2 regions of the Microbacterium sp. ZW T5_56 genome follow, and region 1 is predicted to be linked to the other one. Evidence: predicted binding sites of a transcription regulator. Region 1 holds the regulator's gene; the other holds the start of a gene.
The links. Region 1 encodes HrcA, which represses chaperone genes, less so after heat shock. Its sites were predicted from a motif close to TTNGCACTCGNNNNNNNCGAGTGCNAA; they were not measured.
Positions count from the first base shown of each region.

Region 2: groL (chaperonin GroEL) is a predicted target of HrcA. The motif match lies at 1,548-1,574, and genes of this name have one in related genera.

Region 1 covers NZ_JBJDRI010000011.1:70,002-76,091, reverse strand. The annotation lists gene ACI3KU_RS07390 (PhoH family protein) at 1-216, opposite strand, end outside; gene ACI3KU_RS07385 (HIT domain-containing protein) at 260-607, opposite strand; gene ACI3KU_RS07380 (16S rRNA (uracil(1498)-N(3))-methyltransferase) at 630-1,358, opposite strand; gene dnaJ (molecular chaperone DnaJ) at 1,358-2,470, opposite strand; gene hrcA (heat-inducible transcriptional repressor HrcA) at 2,504-3,532, opposite strand; gene ACI3KU_RS07365 (carboxylesterase/lipase family protein) at 3,660-5,078, shown strand; gene ACI3KU_RS07360 (ankyrin repeat domain-containing protein) at 5,085-5,492, opposite strand; gene ACI3KU_RS07355 (ABC transporter ATP-binding protein) at 5,607-6,090, shown strand, end outside.
Region 2 covers NZ_JBJDRI010000031.1:1,180-7,269, reverse strand. The annotation lists gene groL (chaperonin GroEL) at 1-1,510, opposite strand, end outside; gene ACI3KU_RS14370 (LytR C-terminal domain-containing protein) at 1,660-2,220, opposite strand; gene ACI3KU_RS14365 (DUF3263 domain-containing protein) at 2,277-2,537, opposite strand; gene ACI3KU_RS14360 (DUF2332 family protein) at 2,568-3,539, opposite strand; gene msrB (peptide-methionine (R)-S-oxide reductase MsrB) at 3,624-4,049, shown strand; gene ACI3KU_RS14350 (nitroreductase family protein) at 4,046-4,660, shown strand; gene ACI3KU_RS14345 (DMT family transporter) at 4,677-5,633, opposite strand; gene ACI3KU_RS14340 (sulfatase-like hydrolase/transferase) at 5,731-6,090, shown strand, end outside.

The DNA.
Region 1 (6,090 bases):
CATCAGACGCGCCGAGGTGGCGACATCCGACGGTGCCAGGTCCTGGCCATCTCGGGTCATCGTGAGCAGTTCATCGACGAGGCCCTTCGCCGCGGCAACGGCGGCGGACTCGCCGCTCAGGGTGATCTCGTTCCCGCGCACGTGCACGTCGACGGAGGGGTGCTCCTTCTCGATCATGCGCAGCAGGCGGTCCTGTGGTCCGAGAAGTCGGACCATGGCGACCCCATCCGCCAGGATGCGTACGGTCGCAGTGTTTTCGTCAGCCAACGAGGCTCTTCTCCTCCAGGTCTCCCCCGAGCACGTGCGCGTGCACGTGGAAGACGGTCTGTCCGGCGTTCGCGCCGGTATTGAAGATGAGGCGGAACTGCCCGCCGCAGCGCTCCTCCGCGAGGCTCTTCGCCACCTCCACCAGCTCGGCGAGCAGGGCGGGGTCGGCGGCGGCGAGCTCAGTCACATCGCGATACTGCGCCGTCTTCGGAATCACCAGCAGGTGCACGGGCGCCTGCGGAGCGATGTCCTGGATGGCGAACACGCGATCGGTCTCCGCAACGATCTCAGCGGGGATCTCGCGGTTCAGGATGCGGGTGAAGACGGAGGGCTCGCTCATGCGGTCAGTCTATCGGCCGCTCTCACCAGCGGCCCAGGGAGACGGCGGCGACCGCGAGGGCGGCAGGCCCTGCGGTCGACGTGCGAAGCACCGTATCCCCCAGCTTCACGATGTGCGCACCGGCAGCGCGCAGCGCCTCCAGCTCCTCGGGCGCGATGCCGCCTTCGGGGCCGACCACGAGCACGACTTCCCGCGCACCGGCGAGTTCGACACCCGTGAGCGGTGCGTCCGCGCTGGGCTCCAGCACCACGATGAGGGCATCGTCGGAACGACGTGCGAGCTGAGCGGTGGTGACCGGATCGCTCACGGAGGGCAGCCACGGACGATGCGCCTGCTTGGCGGCCTCCCGCACGATGCTCGCCCAGCGCTGCACGCCCTTGGCGGCTTTGGCGGCGTCCCAGCGGGACACACTGCGCGCGGCCTGCCACGGCACGATCTCATCGACACCGAGCTCGGTGGCCGCCTGGATGGCGCGCTCGTCTCGGTCGCCCTTCGCGAGGGCCTGCGCGAGCACGAGGCGTGGGGTCGCCGCCGGCACCGTGGATCGCGATGTGAGCCGCACGCCAACGCGTTTCGGGGCGACCTCAATCACCTCACCGGTGTGCCACGCGCCGCGACCGTCGCCGACGGTGACAGCCTCGCCGACGCGCACGCGACGCACGGTGGCGGCGTGATGCGCCTCGGCGCCCGTCAGCACGACGTCATCACCGGCCAGCTCAGCCGAATCATCGACGAGGAAGTGCAGGGCCATCAGTGCGACCGGAACCGATCGCGGAGCTTGGAGAACAGGCCCTGCTGGAACTCGGCCAGCTGCGGATTCGGCGCCTTGGCGCGCGCCGCGAAGTCCTCGATGAGGGCGCGCTGCTTCGCGTCTAGGCGCGTGGGGGTCACCACCTGGACACCCACGCGGAGGTCGCCGCGCCGGCTGCCGCGCAGCGGCGTGATGCCACGCTCCTTGATGGTGAGGACGTCACCGGATTGCACGCCGGGGCGGATCTCCAGATCCACCGGACCGTCGAGCGAGTCGATACGCGTCTCGGTGCCGAGGATCGCATCCGTCATCGACACCTCCAGCGTGGCGAGCAGGTCGTCGCCATCGCGGGAGAACGCCGCGTTCGGTGCCACCGTGACCTCGATGTAAAGGTCGCCGTTGGGGCCGCCGGCCGGGCCGACCTCACCGGATCCCGGCAGCTGCAGTCGCAGCCCGGTCTCCACGCCCGCGGGGATGTCGAGACCGACGGTCCGACGGGAGCGGACGCGTCCCTGGCCCGCGCAGGTGGCGCAAGGACTCGGGATCGTGGTGCCGTAGCCCTGGCACACGTTGCATGGCTGGGTGGTGAGCACGTTGCCGAGGAGGCTGCGCACCTGGCGCTGCACGTGGCCGGTGCCGTGGCAGATGTCGCAGGTCTGCGGCGAGGTGCCGGGCGCGCAGCACGACCCCTGGCAGGTCTCACACAGCACAGCGGTGTCCACCTCGATGTCGCGGTGCACACCGAAGATCACGTCGCCGAGCTCCAGCGTCACGCGCACCAGCGCGTCCTGGCCGCGCTCACGACGAGAGCGCGGTCGGCCCCCGCGTCCGCCACCACCGGCCGCCGCACCGAAGAATGTCTCGAAGATGTCGCCGAATCCGCCGAAGCCGCCGCCGCCGAACGCGTCGTCGCCGCCCATGTCATAGCGGCGGCGCTGTTCGGGATCGCTCAGCACGTCGTAGGCGTGAGTGACCGCTTTGAACTTGTCCTCGGCATCCGCAGAGGGGTTCACGTCGGGGTGGAGCTGGCGCGCCAGACGCCGGTACGCCTTCTTGATCTCCTCCGGGCTGGCCTCTCGCGAGACACCCAGGACTTCGTAGTGGTCGGCCACAGTCACCTTTCTTGGGGGCGGTCCCCGTGCGCCTCAGCGGCGCGATTCGTCTTCGTCCAGCAGCCGCGTGAGGTAGCGGGCCACGGCCCGCACCGCCGCGAGGTTGCTGGAATAGTCCATGCGCGTGGGACCCATGAGACCCACCCGCGCGCTCGATCCGGAGGCGTCGTAGTCGCTGGCGACCACGGCCGCCTCCGCAAGTCCGAAGGACGCGTTCTCACGTCCGATGCTGGCCGCCAGGCCGTTCTCCCCCGCGGTCATCTCCCCCATCAGCCGCAGCAGCGTGACCTGCTCTTCGATGGCCTCCAGCAGCGGATGGATGCTGCCGCGGAAGTCCTGCTCGCGACGCGCGAGGGTTGCCGCTCCTGCCATTACCAGCCGGTCCTGGCGAAACTCCTCCAGCTCCTCCGCGACGAGGGCCGCGACGTCGTGATAGACGGAGCGCAGCTCCGGAGTCGCAGGAACCTCGGCCGACAGGCGCTCGGCGGCTCGACCGACCGAGTGCCCGGTGAGGAGGGTGTTGAGTCGGGCCCGGAGCACACCGGTGTCGGCTTCATCGATGTCTTCGCTGATGCCGCCGACACGCTGGGAGACGCGGCCGGTATCGGTCACGACGATAACCAGAACGCGACGTTCGGCGATGCGCACGATCTCGACATGCGTCACGGTGGCGCGAGCGAACGAGGGGTACTGAACCAGCGCCACCTGACCGGTGAGCTGGGTGAGCAGGCGCACGGTGCGCCCGAGGAGGTCGTCGAGGTCCGTGGGATCGGAGAGGAAGGACGTGATGGCCGTCCGCTGCGACGCGGTCAGTGGCCGCAGCTCCGCGAGGTGATCGACAAACGTCCGATAGCCCTTGTCGGTGGGCACACGGCCCGACGAGGTGTGAGGCGCCGCGATCAGCTCCTCCTCCTCCAACAGGGCCATGTCGTTGCGAATGGTGGCGGCGGAGACGCCGAAATGGTGCCGATCGACGATGGACTTGCTGCCGACGGGCTCATTGGTGTCGACGTAGTCCTCGACGATGGCCCGGAGGACGCGCAGGCCGCGCTCGGTGACCATGTCGCCTCCTCTGCTGCTGGCACTCGAATGCTCTGAGTGCCAATTCTACCGACTTCGGCTGGATGCGCGCTCCGACTCGGCGGATCGCGACTGACGCGCGCCGCAGCCGTGCAACTAGCATGGCCGAATGAGCGACGACGATGTCACCCGAGTCATCAGCGCCGGAGGTGTCCGCGGCACCCGCATCGGCGACACGGAGCGGTATCTGGGCATTCCCTACGCGGCCGCGCCCTTCGGCCCGAACCGGTTCCGACCCCCGCAGCCCGTCTCAGCGTGGGAGGGTGTGCGCGACGCTCTGACCTTCGGACCGACGGCTCCGCAGGCGCCATATCAGGGCGCCACGGCCGAGCTGCTGGGCTCTGTCGAGATTGCGGGAGAGGAGATTCTCACCGCGAACATCTGGCGTCCGACGGCCGCAGACGGTGCGCCCGTGATCCTCTGGATTCACGGCGGCGCGCTGGAGCGCGGTGCCGCGGCGCTGTCCACCTATGACGGCGCATCCTTCGCCCGTGACGGCATCGTCTTCGTCTCGATCAACTACCGGCTCGGCTCGGAGGGGTTCTCCGTCTTCGACGACGATGCCCCGCTGAACCTCGGTGTCTCCGACGCCGCGGCCGCGCTGCGCTGGGTGCGCGCGGAGATCGCGGCGTTCGGCGGCGACCCGGCGCGCATCACCTTGATGGGCGAGTCGGCCGGCGGCGCCCTCGTCGCGGCTCTGCTGTCGATGGCGGACACCCGAGACCTCGCGGCCGGCGCGATCATCCAGTCCGGACCGCTGTCGGCCGGCAAGCCGAAGAAGGCCGGGCGCATCACACGCGCTCTCGCGAAACGCCTCGGTGTGGCACCGAACAGCGCGGCGTTCGCGGAACTGGCGCCGGAGGCGATCGTCGCCGCGCGCGTAGCGCAGGCCGCGGGGTCGTCCCCGATCGGGGGTGCTCCCGCGTTCACCCTCGCGCTGTCCGATGACCTGCCCCGCGAACCCGAGGCTGCGATCGTGGACGTCGACATCCCGGTGCTGATCGGCACAAACACGGACGAGTATCGCCTCTGGTTCCCGCCCGCTGCGCTGCAGTCCATCACGGCCACGAAGCTGCTCCTCGCCCGGCTCGCGTTGCGGATCCCCGCAGCCGCCGTGGCCGCCTGCCGACGGGTGTGGCCCAACGCGTCCGTCGGTGAGGTGTTCGGTCAGATCGCGACGGAGTTCCTGCTGCGTGCGCCGATGCTGCGGATAGCAGCAGCTCGACCCGCGCCCACCTTCGTGTACGAGTTCGCGTGGCCGAGTCCGGTCCGGGATCTGCGCGCCGCGCACGCTCTCGAACTCGGATTCGTCTTCGACGCGCTGGGCGACGCGGAGACGAAGCGGATGGCTGGGGCTGGCGCGCCGCAGTCGCTGGCCGACGAGATGCACTCCGCGTGGGTCGCCTTCGCTCACACCGGTGACCCGGGCTGGCCCGCGTATGACGCCGACCGACTCACGCGGGTGTTCGACACCCACTCGCGCACGGAGCCGGTGCGGCGCGCCGCCGTGGTGGACGCGATGCGCTGAGCGCGTTCAGGAACGTGCGGCGTACTCCGCGAGGATCGTCGACATCTCCGATTGTCCGAACTGCTCGGCGATCTGCGCGGCGGTGCGGAAGCCGACGTCCTGATTCGCGCCGGCCTCCAGCAGCAGACGCAGGATCTCGGCATCGCCGCGGAAGACCGCGCACGACACCGCCGTCTGCCCCATGGTGTTCTCGGTGTCCAGTGCGGCACCGCGCCGGAGCAGCTCGCGAACGACGTCTGCCTGGCGCGCGTAGGCGGACACGATGAGAAGGGTGTCCGAGCGGGTGTTCCGTGTGTCGATCGGGACCCCGGCGTCGATCATCTCGCCGAGAGGTGCTACGCGGCCCTCGCGGGCCAGGTCGAACGTGCCGTCGATCACTTCAGCGCTGAGGTTCGATCCGGGGTTCTCATCCATCCGGCCATTCTCGCAGGTGAGGGTGGCACCCCCCTCTCGCGCATGACATTCGTCACGTCCAGGTCATGACATCTCCCTCCTGACGCCGGTGTGGTGCTCCGGTTTGCTGGATTCATGACTCACCACACGGCCGCCGGGTCCAGCCGAGAACGGACCGACACAGCGCCTGCCTTCGATGTCGTCGGAGCCGTCCGGCGATTCGGTCGCGGCGCTCAGCTCATGACCGCTGTCGACGGCATCGACCTGCGCATCGAGCGCGGCGAGGTCACGGCGCTGCTCGGCCCCAACGGGGCCGGCAAGACCACGACGATCGACATGCTGCTCGGTCTCAGCGAACCCGATGCCGGCCACGTGCAGGTGCTGGGCGCCAGCCCACGAATCGCGGTCCGCGGCGGCCGCCTCTCGGCGGTGCTGCAGACCGGCGGGCTGCTCTCCGACCTCACCGTGCGCGAAACCATCGCCGTCATCGCGGGCCTGCACCACGTCTCGCAGCGCATCGGCGAGGTGATGGATCGCGCCGATCTGACCCCCCTCGCGAAGCGACGGGTGGGCCGGCTGTCGGGTGGTGAGAAGCAGCGCGTCAAGTTCGCACTCGCTC
Region 2 (6,090 bases), on a different contig from region 1:
TCTGCAGAGCCGAGCGCGTCACCTTGGTGGGGTCGATGATGCCCTGTGCGAACAGGTCACCATACTCACCAGTGGCGGCGTTCAGACCGAAGCCCGAGGGGAGCTCGGCGACCTTGTGCGCCACAACTCCGGGCTCGAGGCCCGCGTTGATGGCGATCTGCTTCAGCGGTGCCTCGATGGCGACACGCACGATGTTCGCACCCGTTGCCTCGTCGCCGGTCAGCTCCAGGCCCTCGAAAGCGGTCTTGCCGGCCTGGATCAGGGCGACACCACCACCGGGGACGACGCCCTCTTCGACGGCAGCCTTCGCGTTGCGGACAGCGTCCTCGATGCGGTGCTTGCGCTCCTTGAGCTCAACCTCGGTCGCAGCGCCGGCCTTGATGACCGCAACACCGCCGGCGAGCTTCGCCAGGCGCTCCTGCAGCTTCTCGCGGTCGTAGTCGGAGTCGGTGTTCTCGATCTCGCGACGGATCTGCGTGACGCGACCCTCGATCTGAGCCGAGTCGCCGGCACCCTCGACGATGGTGGTCTCGTCCTTGGTGACGATGACCTTGCGAGCGCGGCCGAGCAGGTCGAGGGTGGCGTTCTCGAGCTTGAGACCGACCTCCTCGGTGATGACCTGGCCACCGGTGAGGATGGCGATGTCCTGCAGCTGAGCCTTGCGACGGTCACCGAAGCCCGGAGCCTTGACGGCGACGGACTTGAAGATGCCGCGGATCTTGTTCAGCACGAGCGTCGCGAGAGCCTCGCCCTCGACGTCCTCGGCGATGATGACCAGTTCCTTGCCGTCCTGGATCACCTTGTCGACGATCGGCAGCAGGTCCTTGATGTTGCCGATCTTCTGGTTGGCGATGAGGATGTACGGGTCCTCGAAGACAGCCTCCTGGCGCTCCGGGTCCGTGACGAAGTACGGGTTCAGGTAGCCCTTGTCGAAGCGCATACCCTCGGTGAGCTCGAGCTCGGTGCCGAAAGTGTTGGACTCCTCAACGGTGACCACACCCTCCTTGCCGACCTTGTCGATCGCCTCGGCGATCAGCTCGCCGATAGCGGTGTCAGCAGCGGAGATCGACGCGGTCGCAGCGATCTGCTCCTTCGACTCGATCGGCTTCGCGTTGGCGTGCAGCTGCTCGATGATGGCAGCAACAGCCTTCTCGATGCCCTTCTTGAGCGAGATCGGGTCAGCGCCGGCCGCGACGTTGCGCAGACCCTCGCGAACCAGAGCCTGAGCCAGAACCGTAGCGGTCGTGGTGCCGTCACCGGCGACGTCGTCGGTCTTCTTGGCGACCTCCTTGACGAGCTCCGCACCGATCTTCTCGTACGGGTCGTCCAACTCGATCTCCTTGGCGATGGAGACACCATCGTTGGTGATCGTGGGGGCGCCCCACTTCTTCTCGAGCACGACGTTGCGACCGCGCGGGCCGAGCGTCACCTTCACGGCGTCGGCCAGGATGTTCAGGCCGCGCTCGAGGCCACGGCGGGCCTCCTCGTCGAAAGCGATCATCTTTGCCATGTGTGTGTCGTCCCTCCCGGACGTAGGCGAATCTTCATTAGCACTCAAACACTACGAGTGCTAATGCTCATTCTGGCACTCGACCTAGGAGAGTGCAAGCGACGCACACCGCCTTCCCAGAGACTCCTCCGGGCCCGCAGCACTGGTGCTCAGCCGGCGTCGGCACCGAAGTCCACGCCGAGCACGACCGTGAGCTGACGGCCGGCGGAGTCATCGATCGGCTTGTAGGCGTCAGTCTGTGCAACCTGCGAAATGCCCAGGGACGCGGCGAGTGCTCGCGCCGGACCCTCATCAGCCGCGTCGCTGAAGTAGACCGCGGAGGTCTCGAAGTCCTTCTGGTCCGCTTCCGACGTGGACACCGCGTCCTCCGCGTACCCGACACCGACCACCAGCGACTTCGCGCGATCCGTCTGTGCGGGATCAGGACCGGCGTTGAGAATGAACACCGTGTAGCTGGTGTCGATTGCGTCGGTGGGTGCCGGGGACTCCGCAACGCTCGATGCCGTGGGCTCCGGGCCGAAGGAGATGCGATCCGTCCAGAGCAGGGACAGGAAGACGCCGACGGCGAACAGGATCACGGCGGCGACCGCCGCCCAGAGGATGATCAGCCCCGCGCGCATGCGCGGGTTCTCTGCGCGATGCGCGCCCACCCGGTGGCGTTCGCGAGGCACGTCGTCGAAGCGGTCGCGCTGCTGAGTGTTGGTGGGCACTCGACGATGCTACCGGGAGTGTCCGAGAGCCACGTGCAGGAAGCGCCGGGCCGACATCAGGCGATCGCCGAGCGAGGCTGCGACACGCGTCTTGCCCGATCGGCATCACGGAGCCGGCGCAGTCGCCGCACAAGAAGGGGGTCGTAAGCGAGAGCCGCCGACGAGTCCAGCAGGTGCCCGAGGAGTTGGTAGTACCGCACCGCTGACAGGTTGAGAACGGTGTCGATCTCCTCTTCCTTGGGCACCGAATGCACCGGGAGGCGCGATTCCAGATCGAGGATGGCGATATCTCGCGGGCTGAGAGCGGCAGGGTTCATGTCGCCCACGCTAGGCGGGGGTTCGGACATTCAGTCCAGCATCCGCACCCACCGACCGAGTGGGTCGACGGCGGCGATCACGCGGCCGTCGAGCGCCAGCGCGAACCCGTCCTCGACCCCCGACACCGGGGTGGTCCACCCGGCATGGAGGCCGGGCGCATCCATCGTGATCCATCGCGCTCCCGACGCCCGAATCGCGTCGATGAGCTCCGCCCGGGCCGCTTTCGGAAGGAAGGGCAGGATGCCGGGCGTCGAGATCACCGGGGTGAGCCCGCTCGGCACCTCGGCGAGGAGTGCGGCGATCGCCTCGGCACCTGTTTCCGCGAGGTCGAAGGCGTGCAGGAGCGGTGGTTCCGCTGCCGCCACGTCCAGCGCCGCGTCGATGCGCTCCGTCCGTCCCGTCTCCCCGGGCCACACCAGCGCGGTGAGCCAGGCGCGATCGTCCGGATCCTGCGCGTTCAGCGGATCGCGGTCGACCCCGGCACGCCAGTCGATCATCGGAAGCCGCTGTGGCACGGGCAGATCTGAGCGCCACTGGCTGGTCAGGATGACAGCGCTCGAGTTGTCCCCCGCTGTGGTTGTCCCCTCACGAGTGATGAAGCGATAGCCATACCGGTCCGGATAGAGGCAGAGACCGGCCGCGGCGCCGAGCTCCAGCAGGGCGATCGGACCCTCGATCCGTGCCAACGCCGGGAGCAACGCAGCACAGCGCAGCGGTTCGTTCGTCTGCACCGAGCGCCGCTCGGCAAGCTCGCGCACCTGCGCGCTCTTCGTCCTGAGCACCGCGGCGAGCTCGTCCGTGCCCGCTCCCGCACCGAGAGTACGCGCCAGCGCGAACACCAGCGGAGGCTGGCGTCGCTGCTCCGGCAGCGCGGCGATGACCGCGGCCAGGGCGGAGTCGTGGGCGACGGCGCGCGCCCAGCGTTCGTACACCTCGCTGCGCCCGGGCGCTTCCTCTCGCGCGAACCTGGCGTAGCGCTCCTGCACGTCCGAGACGGTCACCCGCCCATTCTCCCCCAGTGCACAGGTGCGCGCGGAACAGGGAGCCGACGAGCGGTGTTGAATGGAGTGAACCTAGGAGGACACATGTGGCACAGCGAGAACAACGCTTCGTACACCGTGAACAAGTCCCAGCAGGAGTGGCGCGAGGAGCTGGATTCGGCACGCTTCGCCGTGCTGCGAGAGGCCGCAACCGAGCGCGCCTGGACCGGAGAGCTGCTGGACGAGCACCGCGCCGGCCTGTACACCTGTGGTGCCTGTGGCGCCGAGCTGTTCCAGAGCGGAACGAAGTTCGACTCCGGCTGCGGCTGGCCGAGCTTTTATGAGTCGGTGCGCCCGGACGCCGTGGAGCTGATCGAAGACACGTCGCTCGGGATGGTGCGCACCGAGGTCCGTTGTGCGAGATGCGGGTCGCACCTCGGCCACGTCTTCCCCGATGGCTTCGGCACGCCGACCGGTGACCGCTACTGCATGAACTCTCTCGCGCTGTCCTTCACGCCGGAAGCCGAGTGAGCGCGTACGACGCGGCGCTGCGCCGCCGATCGGCCTCGAAGGTGACCGACGCCGCGCCCGATCGCGCGGAGCTGGTACGGCTGATCGAGGCGGCCGGCCGCGTGGCGGATCACTCCAACCTGCAGCCGTGGCGACTCATCGAGCTGCGCGGTGAAGACCGTGTGCGCCTGGGGCGCGCCATTCACAAGGCGGACGGGCACGACGGCGTCTCCACCAAGCCGTTGCGGGCGCCCCTGCTGATCGCCGTCGTCTTCTCCGAGAAGCCGAGCGGCAAGGTACCGGCCTGGGAGCAGGAGGCGGTGGCCTCCGGCGTCGCCCACCTGCTGAGCCTGTTGCTGGACGAGGCCGACTGGGGCGTCATCTGGCGCACCGGCGGTTACACGCGCTCGAAGGCGGTCGCCAAGGCGCACGGGCTGCGCACGGGAGAGCAGCTGCTGGGATGGCTGTACGTCGGCGGGAAGCCGGATGAGCGGATCCGGACGCGTCGTCCGATTGACGCTGCATCCTTCGTGACGTCGATGCCCGCCGGCTCCGGCTCCGCGATTGCGAACGCCACGAAGTCCGCCAAGCCGGCGAAGAAGTGCAAGAAGAAGAAGTCGAAGAAGAAGTGACCCTGTCGCGCGCGTCCTAGTGACGCGCGCGACGACCCCATGGCACGGCGGCCACGAAGACCGACGACAACGCGAGGATCACCATGGCTGCCGCCTGCCAGGCGGACCCCGCGCCGGGCACCGGCCAGATCAGATCGATGACGACGGACGTCAGGATCTGACCGACGACGCTGCCGAGGCCCAGCAGCAGCACACCCGTTCGTGCGACGATCGCGGCACCGAGGAAGATGTAGATCACTCCCATAGCGCCGCCCAGGTAGAGCCAGGGGTCCGTGGGCCAGGGTTGCGTCGGCCCCATCACGAGGACGGCGATGACAGCTGCCAACACCAACACCGCGGTGCCGCCGATGAAGTTGACGAGTGTGGCCGTGAGCGGAGTTCCCACCTGAGCGCGTAGTCGGCCGTTGACCGCCTGCTGCCAGGCGATGCCCACACCCGCCGCGAACGGCATCACGAGCATCCACCAGGGCACCCGGGTGAGGGCATCGCCCCCGAGCGAGACCGCCACCGCGCCAAGAGCCAGCACGGCACCGCCGATGCGCCCGAGGCTGAGGGCGACCACTCCCGCCGGACCGAAGCCGACGCGGTCGATGACCAGACCGCACAGTGCCTGCCCCGCGATCACCCCCACGGTGAACAGGGACACTCCGATGATCGCCGCGGTCAGGCCCTGCGTGCTGACCGTGAGAGCGCCCGCGAGGCCGCCGAGCACCATCCACGTCGGAATCGTGCGTTCGCGGAGTCCCCCGACCAGCGCGCGAAAGCCACGGCGTCCCTCCGGCAGGATCAGCGAGATCACGATCATGAGGATCAGTCCCGAGCCGAACGAGATGGCCGCCGCGACGAATCCGTCTTCCAGACGTGCCCCGAGGAGGCCGTTCACGCGCGCCTGAATCGCCGTGAGGGTCCCGATGAACACCGCTCCCCCGATGGCGAGCCACAGCGGAAGGCGAGGACGGGTGGAGGATGTCACCAGACAACGCTACGCGAAGGGTGACCGCCCGGCGTGCACAGCAGGTGCCGGAAGCAGGCGCTCTGGATCATCCGCCAGCAGAAAGGGACCGCACCGCATGACCGAGACCACGACGGCACCGCGCAGGCCGAACATCGTCATGATCCTCACCGACGATCACGCGGCACACGCGATCGGCGCCTACGGCTCCGTGGTGAACGCGACGCCACGCATCGACGAGATCGCCCGCGCGGGAGTGCTGTTCACGAACTGCTTCGTGACGAACGCGCTGTGCTCCCCCAGTCGCGCCTCGATCCTCACCGGCACCTACAGCCATGTCAACGGCGTGACGACCCTCGTCACTCCGTTGGACGCCTCGCAGCCGACGTTCGTGTCGCAGCTGAAGGCGGCGGGGTATCGGACAGCGGTCGTCGGCAAGTGGCACATGGGACACGGAAGCGGACACGATCCGCAGGCC